4 regions of the Bradyrhizobium sp. Arg237L genome follow, and region 2 is predicted to be linked to each of the others. Evidence: predicted binding sites of a transcription regulator. Region 2 holds the regulator's gene; each other region holds the start of a gene.
What was found. Region 2 encodes LexA, which represses DNA repair genes until DNA is damaged. Its sites were predicted from a motif close to TGTTCNNNNTGTGTTCNG; they were not measured.

Region 1: a site for LexA is predicted at 4,209-4,226, ahead of OZ411_RS04085 (PA0069 family radical SAM protein). Genes of this name have one in related genera too.
Region 3: a site for LexA is predicted at 1,598-1,615, ahead of uvrA (excinuclease ABC subunit UvrA). Genes of this name have one in related genera too.
Region 4: a site for LexA is predicted at 2,487-2,504, ahead of OZ411_RS41530 (DUF3072 domain-containing protein). Genes of this name have one in related genera too.

The regions. Positions count from the first base shown of each region.
Region 1 covers NZ_JAQMIL010000005.1:12,691-18,205, reverse strand. The annotation lists gene OZ411_RS04100 (uracil-DNA glycosylase) at 1-189, shown strand, start outside; gene OZ411_RS04095 (glycosyltransferase family 39 protein) at 288-1,790, opposite strand; gene OZ411_RS04090 (ribonuclease HII) at 2,038-2,805, opposite strand; gene OZ411_RS04085 (PA0069 family radical SAM protein) at 3,024-4,187, opposite strand; gene OZ411_RS04080 (glycosyltransferase) at 4,351-4,932, shown strand; gene OZ411_RS04075 (helix-turn-helix domain-containing GNAT family N-acetyltransferase) at 5,138-5,515, shown strand, end outside.
Region 2 covers NZ_JAQMIL010000024.1:106,379-111,893, reverse strand. The annotation lists gene OZ411_RS17115 (HAD-IA family hydrolase) at 31-660, shown strand; gene glp (gephyrin-like molybdotransferase Glp) at 670-1,881, shown strand; gene lexA (transcriptional repressor LexA) at 2,083-2,784, shown strand; gene OZ411_RS17100 (hypothetical protein) at 3,080-3,505, shown strand; gene OZ411_RS17095 (hypothetical protein) at 3,695-3,880, shown strand; gene OZ411_RS17090 (ComEC/Rec2 family competence protein) at 3,890-5,515, opposite strand, start outside.
Region 3 covers NZ_JAQMIL010000006.1:103,767-109,281, reverse strand. The annotation lists gene OZ411_RS05395 (single-stranded DNA-binding protein) at 1-185, opposite strand, end outside; gene OZ411_RS05390 (outer membrane beta-barrel protein) at 636-1,391, shown strand; gene uvrA (excinuclease ABC subunit UvrA) at 1,702-4,677, shown strand; gene OZ411_RS05380 (hypothetical protein) at 4,687-5,412, shown strand.
Region 4 covers NZ_JAQMIL010000129.1:4,430-9,944, reverse strand. The annotation lists gene OZ411_RS41545 (TetR/AcrR family transcriptional regulator) at 1-529, shown strand, start outside; gene dinB (DNA polymerase IV) at 646-1,719, opposite strand; gene OZ411_RS41535 (hypothetical protein) at 1,825-2,097, opposite strand; gene OZ411_RS41530 (DUF3072 domain-containing protein) at 2,258-2,437, opposite strand; gene OZ411_RS41520 (hypothetical protein) at 3,013-3,231, opposite strand.

The DNA of each region.
Region 1 (5,515 bases), on a different contig from region 2:
ACGCGCGAGGGCATCATGCGCACCCGCGGGAAATGGTTCGACTACGACACCGGCACCCGGGTGATCCGCGCCATCGCCACCTTCCACCCCGCCTATCTCCTGCGCTCGCCCTCCTACAAGCGGATGTCATGGCAAGACCTCCGCGCCATCGCGAAGGTGTTGGGGCAGCAAGGCTCCCCCTCATCGTGAGAGGCCGTAAGGGTGGGCAAAGCGCAGCGTGCCCACCATTCCGAGCACGCCGTTAGATGGTGGGCACGCTGCGCTTTGCCTACCCTACCGCTTCTCACCTACCCCTTCGGCCGCACGATGGCCCAGCCGATCCTGAGCAGCGGCTGACGGCCGTTGACCAGCCATTCGAACGATCGCGGCACTTCCGGCACCAGTCCGGGGAAACGTTGCGCGATCTCGGGCGGCGGCATGCCCGATGTGTCGGACGCGCGCCAGACGATCAGCCCGCCGGTCTCGTTGAACTTCGCCGGCGAAAGCCAGGGCGTCCGCGGCTTTCCTTCCAGCAACAGATGCGGGCGCTGCGGGTCCATCGCGATCAGGCCCGCAAGCTCGGGATCGCCGGCCACCGCGCGCAGCCGCTGGTTGGTGCGCCGCTCAAAACTGTCGGCGAAGAAATGCCCGATCGAGGCGGCCGGCATCGAGGTCCGCACTTCGGCTGTGCCGGTCCAGGGCACGAACAGCGTCGCCGCGAGAACCGCCAAGGCCGGCGCGGCAATCGTCGCCGCCCAGGCCGAGCGTAGGAACCGCTGGCGGTAGAGGTGGATGAGATCGCCGGCGTTGACGATCACGGCCAATCCCGACAGCAGCAGCGCGACGCCGGCGCCGCCGACCACGTGGTCGAGACGGAACAGGCCGGCGAGCAGGCTACCAATCAGCGCCGGCGCGAAGGCGAAGAAATAGACGAACTGCCGTCCCAGGGGATCGAGCGGCGGCCGGTTGATGATCGGCGCCTCCTCCGGCTTGCGGGCGAACCAGGGAGAATTGACGGCGAGCAGCAGCGCGATGCCGGCCATCGACACCACCAGGCCGCCGAGCAGGACGCCGGAGCGCATCACCCGCGCGCGCAAATCCGCGACATCAGGCAGCGGCGGCAGCGTCACAACATCCGACCGCATCAGCCAGATCAAATAAGGCAGCGCCAGCACGATCACCACGAGCAGCGCGAACAGCGGATCAAGCGATGCCAGCGTGCGGCGTCCGCGCGCGGTCGCCAGCGCAAAGGCCGCGACCAACAGGATCATCCCGATCGCCACCGGCGTCGTCAGCAACAACAGGCCGCAATCGATCGACCAGGCAAACCAGGCGCTGCGCCGGTTCTGGCCGAACAATTGCCAGGAATGCAGCAGCAAGAGCGCCCACAACGGCCGTGCCAACACCAGCGGCCCGAACTCGAGGCCGGGCGAAGAAAAGGCGGCGACCGTCATCGTCAGCAGCACGGCCAGCACCGCCTGCTGCCCGCCGATGATGGCGCGGCCGAGGTGATAGAGGCTCACGAAGGTCGCGATCCCGCAAATCTGCGCCAGGAGATAGACGCCGAAAACGTGATTGCCGGCGGCGCGGAACGCGATGTCGGCGAGCCAGAACGCGAGCGGCGGGCCGAGATCGGTGCCGACCTGATATTCCCGGCCGAAGGCGAGCACGGTCGCGACGTCGCCGGGCGGGCTGCGATAGATCAAGAGCGGCACCAGCAGCCACAGCGCTGCCTGCGCCAGCACCACGATCCAGACCACGAGCCGGGGCCGGGCGCGGATCAGTTCGACGACCAGGGAGGTGAAACGCATGCGCCCAAAATGCCCAGAACCAGCCCTCAATCGACCCGCAAACTTGATAAAGGCCGCACGCGACGGAAGCAACCGGCGTGAGGACAGCTCGATTGCCAACGACGCACTCCGCCGTCATGCACCGCTTCAAGCGGGGCATCCAGTACACGGCGGCCTCTCGGTTCAAGCACTGCCGTCTCTGGAATACTGGATCGCCCGGCCAAGCCGGGCGATGACCGGCTGAGAGCTCCTCAGGTTCCGACGCGATCTAGATCGCGGCGGTCGCCTCGGCCGCGATTGTCGGGTCCACCGTCTCGACCGTCGGGTCCACCGCGAAAAGATCGGGCTCGACCGTTTCCGGGAAATGCTTCTGCCGGGCGGCGATCACGGGCGCAAAGAAGCTGCGGTGATGCGCGCTCGGCCCCAAGCGATCCAGCGCCTCCAGATGTTCCGGCACCGCATAGCCCTTGTGCTGCTCGAAGCCATAGCCGGGGCAATCCAGCGCCAGCGCGCACATCAGCCGGTCGCGCGTCACCTTGGCGATGATGGAGGCGGCCGCGATCGACATCACGATGCCGTCACCGCCGATTACGGCCTCGCAATCGCAGGTGACGGCGACCTTGTCGCGGCCGTCGACGAAAACATGCTTGGGCTGCTCGGGCAGCGCCTGCACCGCGCGCGCCAGCGCCCAGAGCGAGGCGCGCAGAATATTGTCGCGATCGATTCGCGCGGGCGATGCGAAGGCGACCGCGAAGGCTGACGTCGCGCAGATCTGCTCGAACAGCTCTTCCCGCCGTTCCGCCGTCAGCCGCTTCGAATCATCGATGCCTTTTGGAATGCGTTTCGGGTCGAGCACCACGGCCGCGGCCACGACGGGACCGGCCAGCGGGCCGCGCCCGGCCTCGTCGCAGCCGGCAATCGGCCACACGCCGCGCTTGATCAGCGCACGCTCGCGCCGAAAGCTCGGCGGCGTCACCGCGATCACGCCCTTCGCCGGTTTGACAGGCTTTTTCTTCTCGGACTTATCCCGAATCATGGGCGCGACTGTGCTGAAGCAGCCGCACCTGCGCAACCGGGAACCCGGCGCTCGTCCCCATTATTCAGCATTCCCCGGTCTTTGCGAGCGCAGCGAAGCAATCCACCTCTCCGCTTGCGGAGGCATGGATTGCTTCGTCGCGGAGCCTGTCATCGGGCCCGCCAGAGGCGGGACCCGTTGGCTCCTCGCAATGACGGAGAGGAACGCAATGACGCCTCTCAGAACAGGCTCAGTTGCTCGCCGCTTTGCTTCGGCCTGACGAAATGGTCGGTCGTCAGCTTCGAGCGACGCTTGTTCAGGCCGAGCTTCTCGCAGGCGATCTCGAACCTGCGGCCGATCATCCAGGCCATCGGCCCGGTGCCCTTCATCCGCGTCCCCCATTGCGAGTCGTAGTCGCGCCCACCGCGCATGTCGCGGATCAGGGTGAAGACATGGCGATAGCGGTCGGGATAATTCGCGAGCAGCCATTCCCGGAACAGGTCGCGCACTTCCAGCGGAAGCCGCAGCAGCACGTAGCTGGCTTCCTTGGCGCCGGCATGCGCCGCTGCATCGAGGATGCGCTCGATCTCGGAATCGTTCAGCGCGGGGATCACGGGTGCGACCATCACGGTGGTGGGGATGCCGGCATCCGAAAGCCGCTTGATCGTTTCCAGCCGCTTCGGTGGCGTCGAGGCGCGCGGCTCCATGGTGCGCGCCAATTTGGCATCGAGCGTCGTCACCGACAGTGCGACCTTGACCAGGTTGCGCTTTGCCATCCGCTGCAGGATGTCGATGTCACGCGCCACCAGTCCCGATTTGGTGACGATGCCGACCGGATGGCCGGCACGCTCCAGCACTTCGAGGATACCCCGCATGATCTTGTGTTCGCGCTCGATCGGCTGGTACGGATCGGTGTTGGTGCCGATCGCGATCATGCGCGGCTCATAGCCTGGCGTGGCCAGCTCCTTCTCGAGTAGCGCCGGCGCATCGGGTTTTGCCAAAAGCTTCGATTCGAAATCCAGTCCCGGCGACAGGCCCAGATAGGCGTGGGTCGGCCGCGCGAAGCAATAGACGCAGCCATGCTCGCAGCCTCGGTACGGATTGATCGAGCGGTCGAAGCCGATGTCGGGCGAGTCGTTGCGCGCGATGACCTTGCGCGAGGTGTCGAGCGAGACAGTGGTCTTGAACGGCGGCAGGTCTTCCAGGCTCTGCCAGCCGTCGTCGAACGTAACGCGCGCCTCGGCCTCGTAGCGGCCGCTCGCATTGGACTGCGCGCCTCGGCCGCGCCGCCGTTCGCGCTCGATCGCGACCGCGAGTTCGGGAAACGCGGAGGGCGCACCCGCCGGTGTGGAGGGCGCCGTCACCGGCGGGTGCTTGAGGGCATGAGAGGATGCTCGGCTCATGCTCTGAAGCTAGCATGTCGTGAGAACAAATCAAGAACACATTCGCGAAATTCCACAATGGCGCTGCCGCAAAAAACTGCACCCCTACGGCTGTTTTGATTGTGACAAGGTGATAACAATTTTCGAGCTTTCCACCCATTTCGAGCCAACGAAGCCGCTGTTGATGCTGAGCGTGATCATTCCAACCGAGGGCGACGAGCGGACCGCGGTGGCGACCCTTGCGGCGCTGGTTCCGGGTGCCGCGTCCGGAATCGTGAAAGAGGTGCTGCTGGTCGATCGCGCCAAGAACGGCGCCAAGTCCGACGTGATCGAACGCGTCGCCGATGTCGCCGGTTGCCGCTTCATGGCGTTCGACGGCACCCGCGCCGCAGCGCTGGCGGCCGGAGCCCGTCAGGCGCGCTCGCCCTGGCTGATGTTCCTGCATGCCGGCGCCGTGCTCGACAGCGGCTGGATCGAGGAGACCACCCAGTTCATCCAGGGGGTCGCGATGAGCGGCCGGCCGCGCGCCGGCATCTTCCGCTACGCCCGCTCGCCCTACGCCGACACCCGCCTGCGCGACAGCTTCAAGTTCGTGGCCCGCATGCTGACCGGCCCGACCGCCGAACAGGGCCTCCTGATTGCACGCGATCACTATGAGCAGCTCGGCGGCTACCGCCCGGATGCCCGCCGCTCCGAGGCGCGGCTATTGCGGCAGCTTGGCCGCTCCTCCCGCACCATGCTGCGCAGCCGGATCATCGTCGCGTAGGACGTTACGTTTCCCTCGTCATTCCGGGATGCGCCGAAGGCGCAGGCCCGGAATCCATCGGGCCGCACACCGTGCAGATGAATGGATTCTCTGATGTGCAATTGCACATCATAGCTCGCGCTTCGCGCGCCCCGGAATGACAGCGCCTTGATACTTGCCAAAGTCAAATAATTATTTGACAATAGCAACTATCGAGGTGCCCCCTATGTCAGAGCCGGATTCCGAAACCCAGGTCGCCGCGGTGCGGGCGTTCAACCGCTTCTACACCCGCAAGCTCGGCGTCCTCGACCAGCATCTGTTGAAAAGCCCGTTCTCGCTCAGCGAGGCGCGGGTGCTCTATGAGCTGGCCCATCGCGAGGAAATATCGGCGAAGGAGATCGGGACCGAGCTCGGGCTCGATCCCGGCTATCTCAGCCGCATCCTCCAGAAATTCGATGAGGACGGGCTTCTGACCCGAAGCCCCCTCGCCTCCGATCGCCGGCAATACCAGCTCGGCCTCACCGCAAAGGGGCGGCAGACCTTTGCCAGGATCAACCGCACCTCGCACGATGAGGTCGCATCGATGCTCGCGCGGTTTCCGCCG
Region 2 (5,515 bases):
TCCTTGGGATTTTCGTACACAGCCCTCGCCATGACTCAACCGTCCCTCTCCCCCGGCGCCGCCGATGTCCTGTTGTTCGACCTCGGCCGCGTCGTGCTCGATATCGATTTCGGCAAGGTGATGACCACCTGGGCCGGCCATGCCGGCTGCGAGCCCGGCGAGCTCGCCACCCGCTTTGTGATGGACGAGAGTTACAGACATCACGAGGTCGGCAAGATCGATGACGCCGCCTTCTTCGCAAGCCTGCGGCAGTCGCTCGGCATCGGCATCTCCGACGCCCAGTTCCTGGAAGGCTGGAACGCGATCTTCGCCGGCGAGATGCCGGGAATCGCCGCGCACCTGGCGCGCGCCAAGACGCGCCTGCCGCTTTATGCTTTCTCGAACACCAATCCGCCCCATATCGAGCATTTCTCGACAGCCTATTCGGACGTGCTCGGCCACTTCCGCCAGATCTTCTTCTCGTCGACGATCGGGCTACGGAAACCCGACGCGGAAGCCTATGATTACGTCGTCAAGGCGATCGGCGCGCCGGCCTCGCGCATCGTGTTCTTCGACGATTCCGCCGAGAACATCCGCGGCGCACGGGCGGCAGGTCTCACAGCCATTCACGTCACATCGTCAGATGATGTGACGAACGCGCTTCTCGCGCTCGGAATTTAGGAGTTGCCCGTGGCCCTGATGCCGGTCGCCGATGCGCTAGCCGCGGTCCTCGCCGGCGCGGAACCATTGCCGGAAGAGATGGTCGCGCTCGATGCCGCCTATCACCGCACGCTCGCCCGTGACGTCGCAGCAAAGCGTACTCAGCCGCCACTGGCGATGTCGGCGATGGATGGCTATGCGGTGCGATCCGCCGATGCCGCCGATCTCAGCGCGCGGCTGAAGGTGATCGGCGAAGTCGCCGCGGGCCGGCCGTTCGATCGGGAACTTGGTCCGCGGGAAGCGGCACGGATCTTCACCGGCGGCGTCATTCCCGCCGGCGCCGATGCCGTCGTGATCCAGGAAGACACCCGGGTCGATGGCGATCACATCACCATCACCGAAGCTGCCATCGCCGGGCGGCATATCCGTCCCGCCGGCGTCGATTTCCGTGAAGGCGACGTGCTGCTCAGGCGCGGAAGCCGGCTGACCGACCGCGCGCTGTCGCTGGCGGCGTCGATGAACTATCCGGAACTCGCCGTGCGGCGCCGGCCGAAGGTGGCCGTGCTCGCGACCGGCGACGAACTGGTGATGCCCGGCACCTCTCCGGGCCCGGGCCAGATCGTCTATTCCAACGGCTATGCGCTGCGGGCGCTGGCGCGCGCGGAAGGCGCTGAAGCGATCGATCTGGGGGTCGCCGCCGACACGGTTGCCGCCACCACCGAGGGCATCCGCCGCGCGCATGCCGCGGGCGCCGACATCCTCATCACCACCGGCGGCGCCTCGGTCGGCGACCACGACCTCGTAAAGCCGTCGCTCGAGGCCGAGGGCGTCACCATGGCGTTCTGGAAGATCGCGATGCGGCCCGGCAAGCCGATGATGCATGGCCGACTCGGCACGATGCGAGTGATCGGCCTACCCGGCAATCCGGTGTCGTCCTATGTCTGCGCCTACCTGTTCCTGGTGCCGTTGATTCGGGCCCTCCTCGGCCGCTCGGCTGTTCATCACGTCAGCGAAAGCGCCCTGCTCGGCCGCGATCTCGCCGCCAACGATCAGCGCGAAGATTATCTTCGCGCGCTTCTCGAAGAGCGCGACGACGGCACGCTGATCGCAACGCCGGTCACCAAGCAGGACAGTTCGCTGCTTGGGAATCTCACTGCGGCGCAGGCACTTGTGATCCGTCCGCCATTCGCGCCGGCCGCAGCAAAAGGCGCGCCTTGCGACATTCTCCGATTGCCTGAATGACGCCGCGACCAGCACCTACTGAAGCATCTCTGATCGCGTTCACCAGAAATTAAGTGGTTGCGGAACACATATCGAACATATAGTGTCCGTTCATGATTTGTTTCGAAACTCGCTGTCTACGAATGGGAGTGCGTTACTCCCGAGATCAGCTCTTCTCAAGTCTCGGATCGAACGACGCTACCAACCGGGGGAATGCTCGCGATGCTTACGCGCAAACAGTATGAACTTCTGCGTTTCATCAACGAACGGCTGAAAGAGGCCGGCGTGCCTCCTTCGTTCGATGAGATGAAGGACGCGCTCGACCTGCGCTCGAAGTCCGGCATCCACCGCCTGATCACGGCGCTGGAGGAACGGGGCTTCATCCGTCGCCTGCCGAACCGCGCCCGCGCGATCGAGGTGATCAAACTGCCCGAGCTCTCCGCCGCCGGCAACGGCCGCCGCGGCTTCACGCCGAGCGTCATCGAGGGCACGCTCGGCAAGCGCACGACCAGCGCGGCCGTGGCCGAAGACGATGGCAACCGTCCCGTCGCTGTTCCCGTGATGGGCCGGATCGCGGCGGGTACGCCGATCGAGGCGCTGCAGACCCGCAGCCACACCATCAGCGTGCCGCCCGACATGCTCGGCTCCGGTGAGCACTATGCGCTCGAGGTGCGCGGCGATTCCATGGTGGAGGCCGGCATCCTCGACGGCGACATGGCGCTGATCCAGCGCAACGAAACCGCCAACACCGGCGACATCGTGGTGGCGCTGATCGATGAGGAAGAGGCCACGCTGAAGCGTTTCCGTCGCCGCGGCGCCTCGATTGCGCTGGAGCCTGCCAATGCGGCCTACGAAGTCCGCATCCTGCCGCCGAACCGGGTGCGGATCCAGGGCAAGCTGATCGGGCTTTATCGCAAGTACTGAGACGACCAGGACGCAGCAGCCCCGTCTGGGTACTTAGGTGGGTGCTCTGCCCTAGAGGGCGATGACAAGAACGACTTAGAATGATTAGAATGAAAGCCCCGGTAAATTCGCCGGGGCACTTCGGTGCAAGGTGATGTGCGGCAGCGTCTCGCTATCGTGTTTGTGAACGGACCGAAGGCGCGGGCCGTACAAATGCCAAGAACGAAGCAGAGGCTTATAAGTTATCGTCCACTCTGATAGAGGCCTGCGCCTCTTCCCAGGCACGGGTCGGCTATCTCGAATGAGGAGCAATCCGATGTGTGACTATAGCCTGCATGCCGTGGCGACGCGTCCCGCCCAGGTTGGAGAGACGCTTATCACCACCACCTTCCGCGGCACTTCGACCCGCGGCTTCGCTTCGGAAAGCGATCCGACGGTCGCAGTCTGCATGCTTCCCGGGACCGAACTCGCGTTCGCCGATAACGTCCGTTACGACAATCGCTGGATCTGGACCAAGACGACCGGCTTCCGCGTCGGCAAGTTCAACCAGATCGATCCGCATATTCGGGATCGTCATCACGACGCGATCGAGTTTCCCGATGGCAGCCATGTGCTGGTGACCCAGCTCTGCGAAGGGCAGCGGGCGACCGTGCTGCAATTGCCAGTGACGCATCATGTTGCAGAGCCGGCACCGAAGGCGGTCGAGCAGCGCCCCGCGCCGAACCCGCTGTTCATCGGCTGAGACAGCTTCGGGCAGCGTGCGCCGCCGGTCTCGGCCGGCGGAGCGTTGCCGCGAGTGACAAGCAAAGTGTTTTGAGCGGCCCCGGAGGCCATCCGGGGGCGCATGTGATTTTGTGTTGGAACGGATGCTTTATTCGCCAAGGGGGCGTGATCGGTGGTCACCAAGATCACATGGCAAAGAGCCGGACGAGTGGCTGAGCCCGGCCGATACATGTTCAGGTTCGGCTGGCTCACCGTCGCAGCGGAAGATCTCGCGATCTGGGAGCGATTTCCGGATGCGACCTTTACGCTCGTGCAAATGCCGTCGCATTCGGGCGATCCGGATGAATTTCGGCTCGGCGCCTTCGAGCTAGCGGCCAACGCCGGCGGTGATTGAAGGGGGCGCTCAGTCGTCCGACTGCAGGTCGGATTCGGACGGGGTCGCATCGATGGCGCGCGGCACGGGTGCCCCCTGGATCCGGATCGTGGTCTCGGGTTCGCCTTCGCCTGACATCGCAGGCGACCACGGCCGGTCGAGGCCGGCGGGCCTGACCGCGTCGATGACGAAGCCGTTCCGGTTCCGCCTTAGCGCCAGCCCGCCCTGCCGCCGCAGCCGCTCGGCATCGATGACCGCCGCCGCGCAGCCTGGCGGCACCGGCCGTGCGGTCACGATCAGCACCGCCCGCTCGCAATCGTCCGCGAGCGCCTCGGATCGCTGGGTGAGCGCGATGAACGCGCCACCGGCCGCAGAGGTCACGCAGCCGCTCTCATCGCAGGACACGCCCTCCGTCAGCGACGGATCGCCCGCGCTGCGGGCATCGGCATCCGCGGCCAGCCACTCCTTGGCGAGAAACGCATCCTTCGCAGTCCGCATCAGGTGCAGCCGCCCGTCACCGCCGCGGACGGCGACATTGCGGCCGTCGCCGGAAATCAGAATGTCCGGTTGCGGCGCCCTCACCGCCCAGACCACCGCAATGAGAAGCACCGCCGCGCCGACGAAGCGCAGCGGCGTGCGCAACAGCCCGAGCAGGATGACGCCCAGGCTCGCGGCGATCAGCGGGCCGATCCCGAACGCACTGACGTGGCCGACCGCGCCCGGCAGCGCGGCGACCCCCTGCGCGACCACGATCATCCAATCGATTCCAGTGCCCATGATCGCCCAGAACACACCGTCGAAACCGAACGGCATCGCCAGCAGGCCAAGCAGCCCGGCCGGCATCACCAGCGCCGACACCACCGGCATCGCCGCGAGGTTGGCGAGCACGCCAAAGGGCGCCACCCGGTGGAAGTGAAAGGCGGCATAGGGCGTGGTCGCCAGCCCCGCCACCAACGACGCCAGCAGCAGCATCGCGACCTCACGCCCGCCCCACAGCGCGATCCGCGCGGTTGTGGAATGGTCTGGCGCGGCGAACAGATGCGGCATGCCGATCTGCACCAGCGCCACCAGCCCGAGCGTCGCCGCAAACGACATCTGGAAGCTTGGATGTACCAGCGCCTCCGGCGCGATCGCGAGCACGATCATGGCCGCGACCGCGAGCGTCCGGAACGTCACCGCGCGGCGGTCGACCATGACGGCGATCAGCACCACTGCGGTCATGAGGAACGAGCGCTGCGTCGCGACCTCCGCACCCGACAGCAGAAGATAGAAGGCGGCCGCCACGAGCGCCGCCGCGGCAGACCATTTCTTGATCGGAAAGCCCACGGTGAGCACCGGAAACAGCGCAAGCAACGCGCGGACCGCGAAGAAGACCACGCCGGCCACCACGGCCATGTGGTAGCCCGAGATCGAGAGCACGTGCCCGAGCCCCGAGATGAACATCGCATCATTCACCGGCTCGGAGATGGCATCGCGCCGGCCGGTCAGGAGTGCGGTCGCGATCGCGCGATTGTCGCCTTCGAGCACGTTGCGGATCCGCGCATCGATCGCATCGCGCATGCCCTGCATGAAGGCCGCATAGCGCAGCGTAAATCCGCGGCCTTCCGGCGGCGCGGTCGTCTTGATGGCGCCGAGTACGAAACCGGACGCGCCGAT
Region 3 (5,515 bases), on a different contig from region 2:
TCATTGAAGATGACGACACGGTGCCACTCGGTCTTTTCCTTGCGCTCGCCGGTGGCCCGGTCGCGCCAAGTCTCGGAGGTCGCGACGCTCAGATTGGCGATCGGACGACCGTCCTGGGTCCGCCGGATTTCCGGGTCCTTGCCGAGATTGCCCACCAGAATGACCTTATTTACGCTTCCCGCCATCGCCGCTCTCCACTCGATCACTGGGCCGGCCGGTTGCACGGCGGCCACATTCAGTCTTCGCTAACCACATCTTACATTGCTGACGGACCCTATACGCTCGCCGACACCGTCGGGCGCAGCCATTCCCCGTCCATTCCGCATTTATCCACATATAGCACCAGCCGCGCCATTGTTCCAGTTTTGTTCCATGCAACTTGCCGTAAACATGGTGACATTGTGGCCCAATTTTGGTGCAGCGGGAATGGAACCCGAAACCAACCGTCGGGTTCCAGAAAACCTCAAACAAATCATTAACTTATGTTATCCGCACTTCGCCCCTAACTGTTGCGTTTGGGCGACGGTATTTCCGGTTGAATCAGGGTATGCCTAAAACGACGGCGCGGCGCTCGCGTCTTTAATACCGTAACGCTTCGGGACCCAATTGAAGCGAACAAAGGCTGGAGAGCTACGATGAAGAAGTTTTTGCTTGGAACGGTTGCCTTGGTTGCGCTGGCTGCGCCGGCCTCGGCTGCCGATCTTGCCGCACGTCCCTATGTGAAGGCCCCGCCGGCGCCGGTCGCAGTCGTCTATGACTGGACCGGGTTCTATATCGGCGGCAACGGCGGCTGGGGAACGAGCCGCAACCGCTGGGACGTCCTTGGTTTCAGTGACGGCTCCCATAACGCCGACGGCGGCACTGCTGGTGGCCAGATCGGCTATCGCTGGCAGATGGGCACCTGGGTGTTCGGCGTCGAAGGCCAGGGCAACTGGGCCGACTTCAAGGGCAGCAACATCAGCCTGCTGACGGGCATCGACACCAACGAGACGAGGGTCGACGCCTTCGGCCTGATCACTGGCCAGATCGGCTATGCCGCCAACAATGTGTTGTTCTATGTCAAGGGCGGCGCGGCCGTGGTCGCCGATCGCTACCGCGTGCGTGACGCCTTCACCGGTTTCCCGATCACCAACGACATCAACGACACCCGCTGGGGAGCCTCGGTTGGCGCTGGCATCGAATACGGCTTCGCTCCGAACTGGTCGGTCGGCGCCGAGTACAATCACATCTTCCTGGGCAATCGCTCCTACGATTTCATCAACAATGGCTTCGCCGGCCCGGCCGGCAGCCTCTTCGCCACCGAGAATATCAAGCAGGACATCGACCTCGTCACCGTCCGCGTGAACTACAAGTTCGGCTTCGGCGGCGCTCCGCTCATCGGGCGGTACTGATCGCACGATCGGATATCAATCTTAAGAAAAGGCCGGCCTTGCGCCGGCCTTTTTGTTTGCGTGTCGTTAGTTCCGAGCCGCTCATCTGCGAAGCTCCGCTTGCGCGAGCATCCTCTTGCTGCCAGCTACTGCCAAATCTGCACGCAAGAAATGCGACCTGAAAACAAATCGTTGATGATTCGTCCTGAGCACTGGAAATCATCACTCGTTCTTCCTATGTTCCGGCATCACCCCATCGGCGCCGTGGTACGGATTTCCGACGACGCGCGCCCATAACGTGGCGCGCTTACAAGCGCCTGGAAATGCCGATATGGATGAAGTGCTCAGGGCGAAGCGCCAACCGACCGCCGGCTCCTCAACGCGTGCCATCACGATCCGCGGCGCGCGGGAGCACAACCTCAAGAACATCGACGTCGAGATTCCCCGCGACAGGCTGGTCGTGTTCACCGGCCTGTCCGGCTCCGGCAAGTCGTCGCTCGCCTTCGACACCATCTATGCCGAGGGCCAGCGCCGCTATGTCGAATCGCTCTCGGCCTATGCCCGCCAGTTCCTGGAGATGATGCAGAAGCCGGACGTCGATCAGATCGACGGCCTCTCGCCCGCCATCTCCATCGAGCAGAAAACCACCTCGAAGAACCCGCGCTCCACCGTCGGCACTGTCACCGAGATCTACGACTACATGCGCCTGCTCTGGGCCCGCGTCGGCGTGCCCTATTCGCCGGCCACGGGGCTGCCGATCGAGAGCCAGACCGTCTCGCAGATGGTCGACCGCGTGCTGGCGCTGCCGGAAGGCACCCGCCTCTATCTGCTGGCGCCGGTCGTGCGCGGCCGCAAGGGCGAGTACAGGAAGGAGCTCGCCGAATATCTCAAGAAGGGTTTTCAGCGCGTCAAGATCGACGGCACCTTCCATGAGCTCGCCGAAGCGCCGACCCTCGACAAGAAGTTTCCGCACGACATCGATGTCGTCGTCGACCGCATCGTGGTGCGCCCCGACATCGGCCAGCGGCTCGCGGAAAGCTTCGAGACCGCGCTCAAGCTCGCCGAGGGCCTCGCCGTGATCGAGTTCGCCGATGCCCCGACCGCGGCGCCCGCCGAAGAAAAGAAGAAGACCGCAAAGATCCACGACAAGAGCGGGCCCGAGCGCATCCTGTTCTCGGAAAAATTCGCCTGCCCGGTCTCCGGCTTCACCATTCCCGAGATCGAGCCGCGGCTGTTCTCGTTCAACAATCCCTATGGCGCCTGCCCCGCCTGCGGCGGCCTCGGCGTCGAGCAGCATGTCGACGAGGATCTCGTCATTCCCGACAAGGATCTGTCGCTGCGCAAGGGCGCGATCGCACCGTGGGCCAAGTCCTCCTCGCCCTATTACCTGCAGACGCTGACCGCGCTCGGCAAGCACTACAAGTTCACGCTCGACACCAAGTGGAAGGAGCTGTCGAAGAAAACGCAAAACGCGATCCTGCACGGCTCCGGCGATGACGAGATCAAGTTCTCCTATGAGGACGGCGTCCGCTCCTACGACACCAAGAAGCCGTTCGAGGGCGTGATCACCAACATCAACCGCCGCTACCGCGAGACCGAGAGCGAGTGGGCGCGCGAAGAGCTGGCGAAGTACTTCACCGATATCCCCTGCGCCGCCTGCAACGGCCATCGCCTCAAGCCGGAAGCGCTGTGCGTCAAGATCGGGGGCAAGCATATCGGCGAGATCTCCGAGCTCTCGGTGAAGCGCGCCGGCGAGTGGTTCGAGAGCGTGCCGGAAGCACTGAACACGCAGCAGAACGAGATCGCCGCCCGCGTCCTGAAGGAGATCCGCGAGCGGTTGACCTTCCTGCTCGACGTCGGCCTCAACTATCTCACGCTGTCCCGCTCCTCCGGGACATTGTCCGGCGGTGAAAGCCAGCGCATCCGCCTGGCTTCCCAGATCGGCTCGGGTCTCACAGGCGTGCTCTATGTGCTGGACGAGCCCTCGATCGGCCTGCATCAGCGCGACAACGCACGCCTCCTGGATACGCTGAAGCGGCTGCGCGACCTCGGCAACACCGTGGTCGTGGTCGAGCATGACGAGGACGCGATCCGGCTGGCCGATTACGTGCTCGACATCGGCCCCGGCGCCGGCATGCATGGCGGCCATATCGTCGCCCAGGGCACGCCATCCGACATCATGCGCAATCCGAAATCGCTGACCGGCAAATATCTGACCGGCGAGCTTTCGGTGCCGATCCCCGACCGGCGGCCGCCGAACCATCGCCGCACCATCAAGGTCGTCAACGCGCGCGGCAATAACCTGAAGAACGTCACGGCGGAGATCCCGCTGGGGCTGTTCACCTGCATCACCGGCGTCTCCGGCGGCGGCAAGTCGACGCTCCTGATCGACACGCTCTACAAGGCGATCGCCCGCAAGCTCAACAATGCGAGCGAAGCCGCCGCACCGCACGACCGCATCGAGGGCCTCGAGCATATCGACAAGATCATCGACATCGACCAGTCGCCGATCGGCCGCACCCCGCGCTCGAACCCCGCGACCTATACCGGCGCCTTCACGCCGATCCGCGAATGGTTCGCCGGCCTGCCCGAAGCCAAGGCGCGCGGCTACGAGCCCGGCCGCTTCTCCTTCAACGTCAAGGGCGGCCGCTGCGAGGCCTGCCAGGGCGACGGCGTCATCAAGATCGAGATGCACTTCCTGCCCGACGTCTACGTCACCTGCGACGTCTGCAAGGGCAAGCGCTACAACCGCGAGACGCTGGAAGTGCTGTTCAAGGGCAAGTCGATCGCCGACGTGCTCGACATGACCGTGGAAGAAGCCGCCGAATTCTTCAAGGCGGTGCCGCGCGTGCGCGAAACCTTCCAGACCCTGCACCGCGTCGGCCTCGACTACATCCACGTGGGCCAGCAGGCGACCACGCTGTCCGGCGGTGAAGCCCAACGCGTCAAGCTGGCAAAGGAGCTGTCAAAGCGCGCCACCGGCCGCACGCTCTACATCCTGGACGAGCCCACCACCGGCCTGCACTTCCACGACGTCGCCAAACTGCTGGAGGTGCTGCACGAACTGGTCGCCCAGGGCAACACCGTCGTCGTCATCGAGCACAACCTCGAGGTCATCAAGACCGCCGACTGGGTCATCGACCTCGGCCCCGAAGGCGGCGACGGCGGCGGCGAGATCGTCGCCTGGGGCCCGCCGGAGGATATCGCGAAAGCGCCGCGGAGCTACACCGGCAAATTCCTGGCGCCCGTGCTGAAGAAGGCAAACAGCAAGCCGAGGAAGAGCAGCGCCAGCGAAGCGGCGGAGTGAGCAAACAACATGCTGAAAGAACCACAGCCATTTCCGTGGTTCGACGAGTCAATTATTGAGCGCACGCACGATACGATCGTTGCAAGCACCCCTGAACTCCGTGACCATCTGAAAGTATTTCACGACAGTTTTGAAGTCTTGCACCGATGTCTTAGAAGGCACCCTTACGTTGGAAATACCGCAGCCCTCGTTGTGCTTCGGTTGATTGCGCGAGTTTTCAATTCTGCAGGCGCATGCCTGAAGCTTGGACGCGCCGGCTATTTTCAACCAGCTTTTGCGATGGTTAGAGATATCGTGGAGATTGAATTCCTTGCCGACTTATTTACACGCGACAACAAGTATCTCTCGCGCTGGATACAGATTGACAGAAAAACGCGTAAGAAAGAGTTCAAACCAGTAATCGTGCGTGACACGCTCGACAAGCTTGACGGCTTGACAACAAGAAAGCGCGAAAAAGCGTATTCGCTTCTGTCGATTCATGCCAGTCACGTCGACCTTGATGGATTTCAGATAATTTCGCCAGGCAACATGACTCAGATCGGCCCCTTTCCGTCAGAGGCCAATCTAGCTGCTTTGTTTCAGGAACTCGTCAAGCACATGCAGTGGGCCTGCATCCATCTTCTAAAGCTCCTACAGCCTGATGATCCGGAAATAACGGCTGCGGTGCGCATTTTAGATCGCACTCTGCTTGAATGGAGACGCAAGTACAGCTTGATTGCGCTCAACCAACCATGACCGCACAACCACAGGAACGAGTAAAGGACCTAGACCTCCGACTTAGTGCGCTCAATCAGCCACGCTCGGGGTCATTATACTACGCTATTACTCTAGTCGCCGA
Region 4 (5,515 bases), on a different contig from region 2:
ACTGTTTCGCATCCAAGGCTACACTGCGACTGGATTGACCCAGATCATTGAAGAAAGCGGTGCGCCTAAAGGATCGTTCTACTTTCACTTTCCACGCGGCAAGGCACAGCTCGCAGAAGAAGCAATCGATCATTACGTTGCGAGTAGAATTGCGGTATTGCGGAATGTCTCGGCGAATACGACGGGCGATGCTCTGAATTTTGTTCATGAGATTTTCAGCACATTCGCGGCCGAAATGATCGCCTCTGATTTCCAGTATGGGTGTCTGATGCAAAATCTGGCGAATGAGCTACCCGCGCTCGACGCTGAGCTGACCAAACGGGTAGCGCGCGGATTTGTTGATTCGACCGAGATTGTTGCTGAGCATTTTAGGGGGTGCGGTTTCGTTCCCGCGCGCGCATCCTCTACCGCAGCCGCGTTGGTAGCCGCCCTCGAAGGCGCGCGAACAATTGCCCGCTTGGAGCGCACGCCGGCTATATTTGAGGCGCTGGCGGATGTTAGTTGCCAAAGATGCCAACCACCAGAATGACGTGGAGGTTCGCCGTCGCGATAACCTCATGTCGGCTCCTGGACCATCTCGGACATACTGTGAGGTCTGCTTTGATGCTCCTCTTAGGGTTACAGCAGACATCTGCACCGACTGAGCTACAGCGGTATGCTGAGTGGATGCCCTAGTCGGTTCAAAATCCCGAAATCCAGTTGCGGCGGCCTTGCATCGTCTCCGCCTTGCAGGGAAGACAGCGACACCCCCAGGAGGCGCACCGCTTTCGGAAGGGGCATGTTGTCCTTCAGCAGGCTAGTGGCGAGTTGTGCAAGATCGCTGCGGTTCGCGATTGAATAGACGGACCTGCTGCGCGTGATGATCTCAAAGTCGGCGAACTTCACTTTAAGCGTTACCGTCCGCCCCCGAGTGCCCGTCGACTTGCAGTGCCGCCAGACCTTGTCGACCAGCGGTTCGAGCTCCGCTGCCATGGTCTCGAATTCGATTAGATCGGCCGAGAACGTGTTTTCCGCACCGACAGACTTTCGGATCCGGTTCGCTCGAACGGGGCGCTCGTCTACGCCGCGCGAGATCCAGTAATAGTAAGCGCCGGACTTGCCGAAGTTAGCGTTCATGAACTCCAGTGTCTGGTTGCGCATGTCGAGACCGGTGAAGATGCCCAACGCATTCATTTTCGCGCTCGTCGCCGGGCCTATCCCGCGAAATTTGCCCACGGGCAGCCTCTCCACGAAGGCAGGTCCCATTTCCGGCGAGATGACGAATTGGCCGTTCGGCTTGCGATGATCGGAAGCGAGCTTAGCCAGAAATTTGTTGTAGGAGATGCCGGCAGAAGCGTTGAGGTCGGTCTCGGCCTTGATCGTTTCGCGGATGCGCGAGGCAATGTCCCGAGCGAGCGGGATGCCTTGAAGATTTTCGGTCACGTCAAGGTAGGCCTCGTCGAGCGACAAGGGTTCGATGATCGGCGTGTGCTCGGCGAAGATTTCGCGGATCTGCCGGCTGATCGCCTTGTAGACCTCGAAGCGAGGCTTGACGAAGATCAGGTCTGGACACTGCCGCTTCGCCGTGATCGACGCCATCACGGACCGCACTCCGAACTTCCTGGCTTCGTAGCTCGCGGCAGCCACGACGCCTCGCTCCGCCGAGCCTCCCACCACGACCGGCTCTCCGCGAAGGTCCGGGTTGCCGCGCTGTTCCTCGGAAGCATAGAACGCATCCATGTCGATGTGAATATCTTGCGATAGGACGCGGTCGAAGCGCCTTGCTCGGGATCGGGTGGGGCCATGTGCGGATTATATAGGTCCGCAGTCGAGTCGTCGCAGCCGTTAGACCACACCGTCGGGCGGGCACTCCGGACAGGTGTCGCCGATCGAGTCCAGCACTTCGGCGATCGCTATGGCGGCCGTTTGCGACGAGACGCCAGGCGGCGGGTACTCGCGGGCCATGCCGAAGGCGCGATCGCGGGCGTGCGGGTCGGCGCGGTCCTGCATCCACCCATGCTCTTCGCATTCGCGGATGGCGCCGGATTCTTGCAGCACGGCGATAGCCCATCCTTGTAGGGTCCGGATTGCCGCGCGCGGCTCCCTCGTCATCAGCATTTGAAGGCTCCTGGTGCGCCAAACGAATCAGCCAGTTCATCCTGCGTTCCTGCGAGCTAGCACGGGGCAGGGATTCGCAAACGTGGGAGCAGTCGCCTTTCCACGGCGATGGACCCTCAACGCGCACTGGGGTCCTGCCGTTAAGGAGGGCCGGCGCACGCTACCTGGCGAGCCCGGCGTTCTCCCGCAGCGTCCCGATCGCCTTGGTAAGTTCCCTCTCTGTCGGGTCCGGCTCATGCGCCTGCTCAGCAAGGGTCTTGAGGTACGATGCCTGGGCACCGGTCATCGGATCATGTCCTGAAACCCACTCATTCGGGTCCCTCTCCGTATTGTCGGCCATGTGAACCTCCAAAAATCTGGGTGCAGTCCCAACTTGTAACTTGAAAGATTGTTCCCTTTTTGTTCACTTGAGCGGCTGCAGTCCAACGGGGTCTCAATGCCTAGATCTCGAGTTCGTCCGTCGGGAAATCGAATACATGCGCGTCCAGCTCGGGCGTCAGCGAAACGACATTATGAAGCTTCAACGGGCGGGGATCTGTACCGCCTCGGCCGAACTGCTCCTGCAGCGGATGCTCGCGAAGATCGAAGGGCTTTGCGCAGAACGCGACAGGCTTAAGAAGGCGGCGCCAGGGCCGACCGCGGGGAAGGTGCTTGGAGGTCGGAAGTGGTGAAGAGATACTTTTCCGACGCCGAGGATCAGCCGCCGTTCCTCAAAGCTTTGGCCGAGGTTCGAAAGATCGGTGTGCACGAGGGATGGTGCTATCACCAAGTCCAAGCGATCATATTGGCCATAGATCAATATGCCGAGGCCGCGACAGGCAACCGGGAATTTTTCTGGAATAGGCCGCATTCAATCGGCGGTCGGACGCGCGGCGATGATACCCCGTAGACGGCTCCGGCTATGATAGCGCCAGCTCAGTGAACGAACTGCTTTGGCAACACCATCACGATGTTGACCTGGCGCTTCAAGACCTTCGAAGCCGCGATCTGAATTTGAAGCGAGAAGTTGTCCTCGACCCCAGCCGCGGCTTCCTCATCCTTTGCGTAAACGAACAGGATATCGCCGTCGAGTTCGTCGAAGTGAATGCCGGCGAACAGCCGGTCAAACGCCTTCGGGCCAACGATGAGTGCCATCCGGGCTTGTATCGCGTGGTCCTGGACTTCTGTCAGGTTCATGCGCTGGAAATAGGCTGCCTCGACTCGATGCAAGGAGGAGCGAGCGAGTGGTGCGCCTAAGCCTCGCGCAGCTGGCTGATCTCTTTCGCGGTTTGGCAAGCGCTCTGGATCCTGACAACCACGGTCGGTGACGGTCGGCTACAACGTCTTGGAGGGGGACTTGGGAGGCAACGGCGATGCGCGCTCGCCGTTTTCCGCGTGGCTCGCGGCTACGGGGCGATCCAGAATCCGACTCGGATAACCGCCAGGCCGACGACGATTATCAGGATGTCGGTCGTCAACCATTCCGGTATTCGCTTCGCAGGTTCAGCCATGGTTTTGGCCTCCGCTACCGGCACCCTCCGACATCCCGGAGCGAGGCGATATGACCTGCTTCACGAAATCCGGGAAAAAGAGGCAATTTACTTGAAGATGGGGGAGCCGAGCGGCGGCTTTCACTCTCTCGAAGATACGCCGTCGGGCTCGAAATGCGCTGTCCGGCGGCGAAGGTGAGCTGCCCGGCAGGGGAGCCGATCGAGTTGCTTGGGGCAGTGCGCGCACAATTGGTGCTGGAGCGCGGTTTTTCTCGCCTCCCGTAGTTATCCCGTGGTGACTCAGGCGGATTCTGGGATTGTCATGTGTGGTGGTTCGGCGGTGCGGGCGCTGATACTTTGCTCCGCAATCACCGACCAGGGGAGGAGGCCGCCATGCTTGCTGAGAAATTCTTTCTGGTTTTGGAGACTCTCAAAAGTCATGCTTCGGACGGAAGCGTGCGGGTTGTCAGCACGACGCCGCGAGTCCCGGTAAGGCTGCCAACCAAGACAACAGACAAGCAGGTCGCCAACAACTAGGTCCGGCTCACGCTGAAGATCTTTGGCTCTCTCGGTTTCGTCGGCTCGCCCAGCGCCTTTGCTGCCGTCGATGGGTTCAAAATTGCGCCGCCGGGCTAGAAATGCAGTGTCCCGGCGGCGTTTATTTCACTGGTGCCCTGAAATCCCAGTACCACCATCCTAGCAAGACGCTATCGAAGTTTGTGTATGAAATGGCACACACGGTAGTCAAGGAAGCAGCCCGGCCCAGGGGACAAATCCGGACCGAGCTGCCAGGGGCGTTACACACATGGATCCTGCGTGCGACCTTCAACGCAGCCACAAATGGACTGTTCCGCGTGGCTTCGCTAGCTGTGCGGAGGGGCAAGAGGAACTTCGTTCTCGGACGAAGAGGCTAGGGGACCCATAGCCGGAGAAAAACGGCCCGGCCAGGGGGATGGACCGAGCTGCAAGGGTGGCAGGTGCACACATTGTTGCGGAATATGCGTTGTTGCGGAATATGCGTTGTCACAATCTCGGCCAGCGCGGCGTATCTGAGAGTTACCGCGGGGCGGTATGGGGACCTGGTCTTTGCAGGCAGCGGCATCCTGAGTAGCGATCCAACTGCTGCTGCATTGGAGTCCCCGCCCCCCGCCGAGGCAAATGACGGCGCCCTGAGAATAAACGCGCTGTTGTAGACGCAATTCCTGGTCATGGAATCGATCTTCTGGGGGCATAAGAATGTCCTGCGCCGATGCCGCACCAGACATCATGCAGGCGCTGACAGCGATTGCAAAAGCTGATCTCCACATTCACGCATCCCTTCTTCTCAGCGGTCGGGAACCTTGACGGGCCGCGGTGACGCGAGTCGCCATCGGGTAATTGCTCACTGTGACGGCGATTTACTTCCTGCTGCGCTTTTCCGCTGTCGCCCCTTAAGCCGGTTTCGACCAGCCGGTGGTTGCTTCGGCCGGGCTCATTCGAACGACGGATTTCGAACGCCACGCCTTCGGGGTCATTCGCTTGAAACCAAGTCTCCCCGGCGTCCTGGTTGGCGAATATCTTGATGTGATCTTTGTCGCCACCTGCTTGCTGGTATCGACATGACGAACACGGTCATTGGTGCCTCTTGAGCTTTCTCTTGCCGCGGTGGTGATCCTTGCGTGCGGGGTTGAACTGGCGAACGTGCTCGCGGTTCAAAGCCTTCGTGATGCGGATGCGCGCGAACATGGTGGGGCCATTGAGGTCAGCCACCAAGATGAGGGCATCAATCGCGGCTTGCCATTCCGGAGCGCTGGTTTCCTTTTGGGGGGAGGGCGGTGATGCAGTTCGCCGCATCGCGGAGGGAGACCAACCCGCGCCCTCCGTGCTGGGTTGATCGGCTCGTCGCGCAATTGCATGAGAAAGCGACCATCCGTATTAATCACGATGGCCGCGGCGCCTTCTCTTAAGCT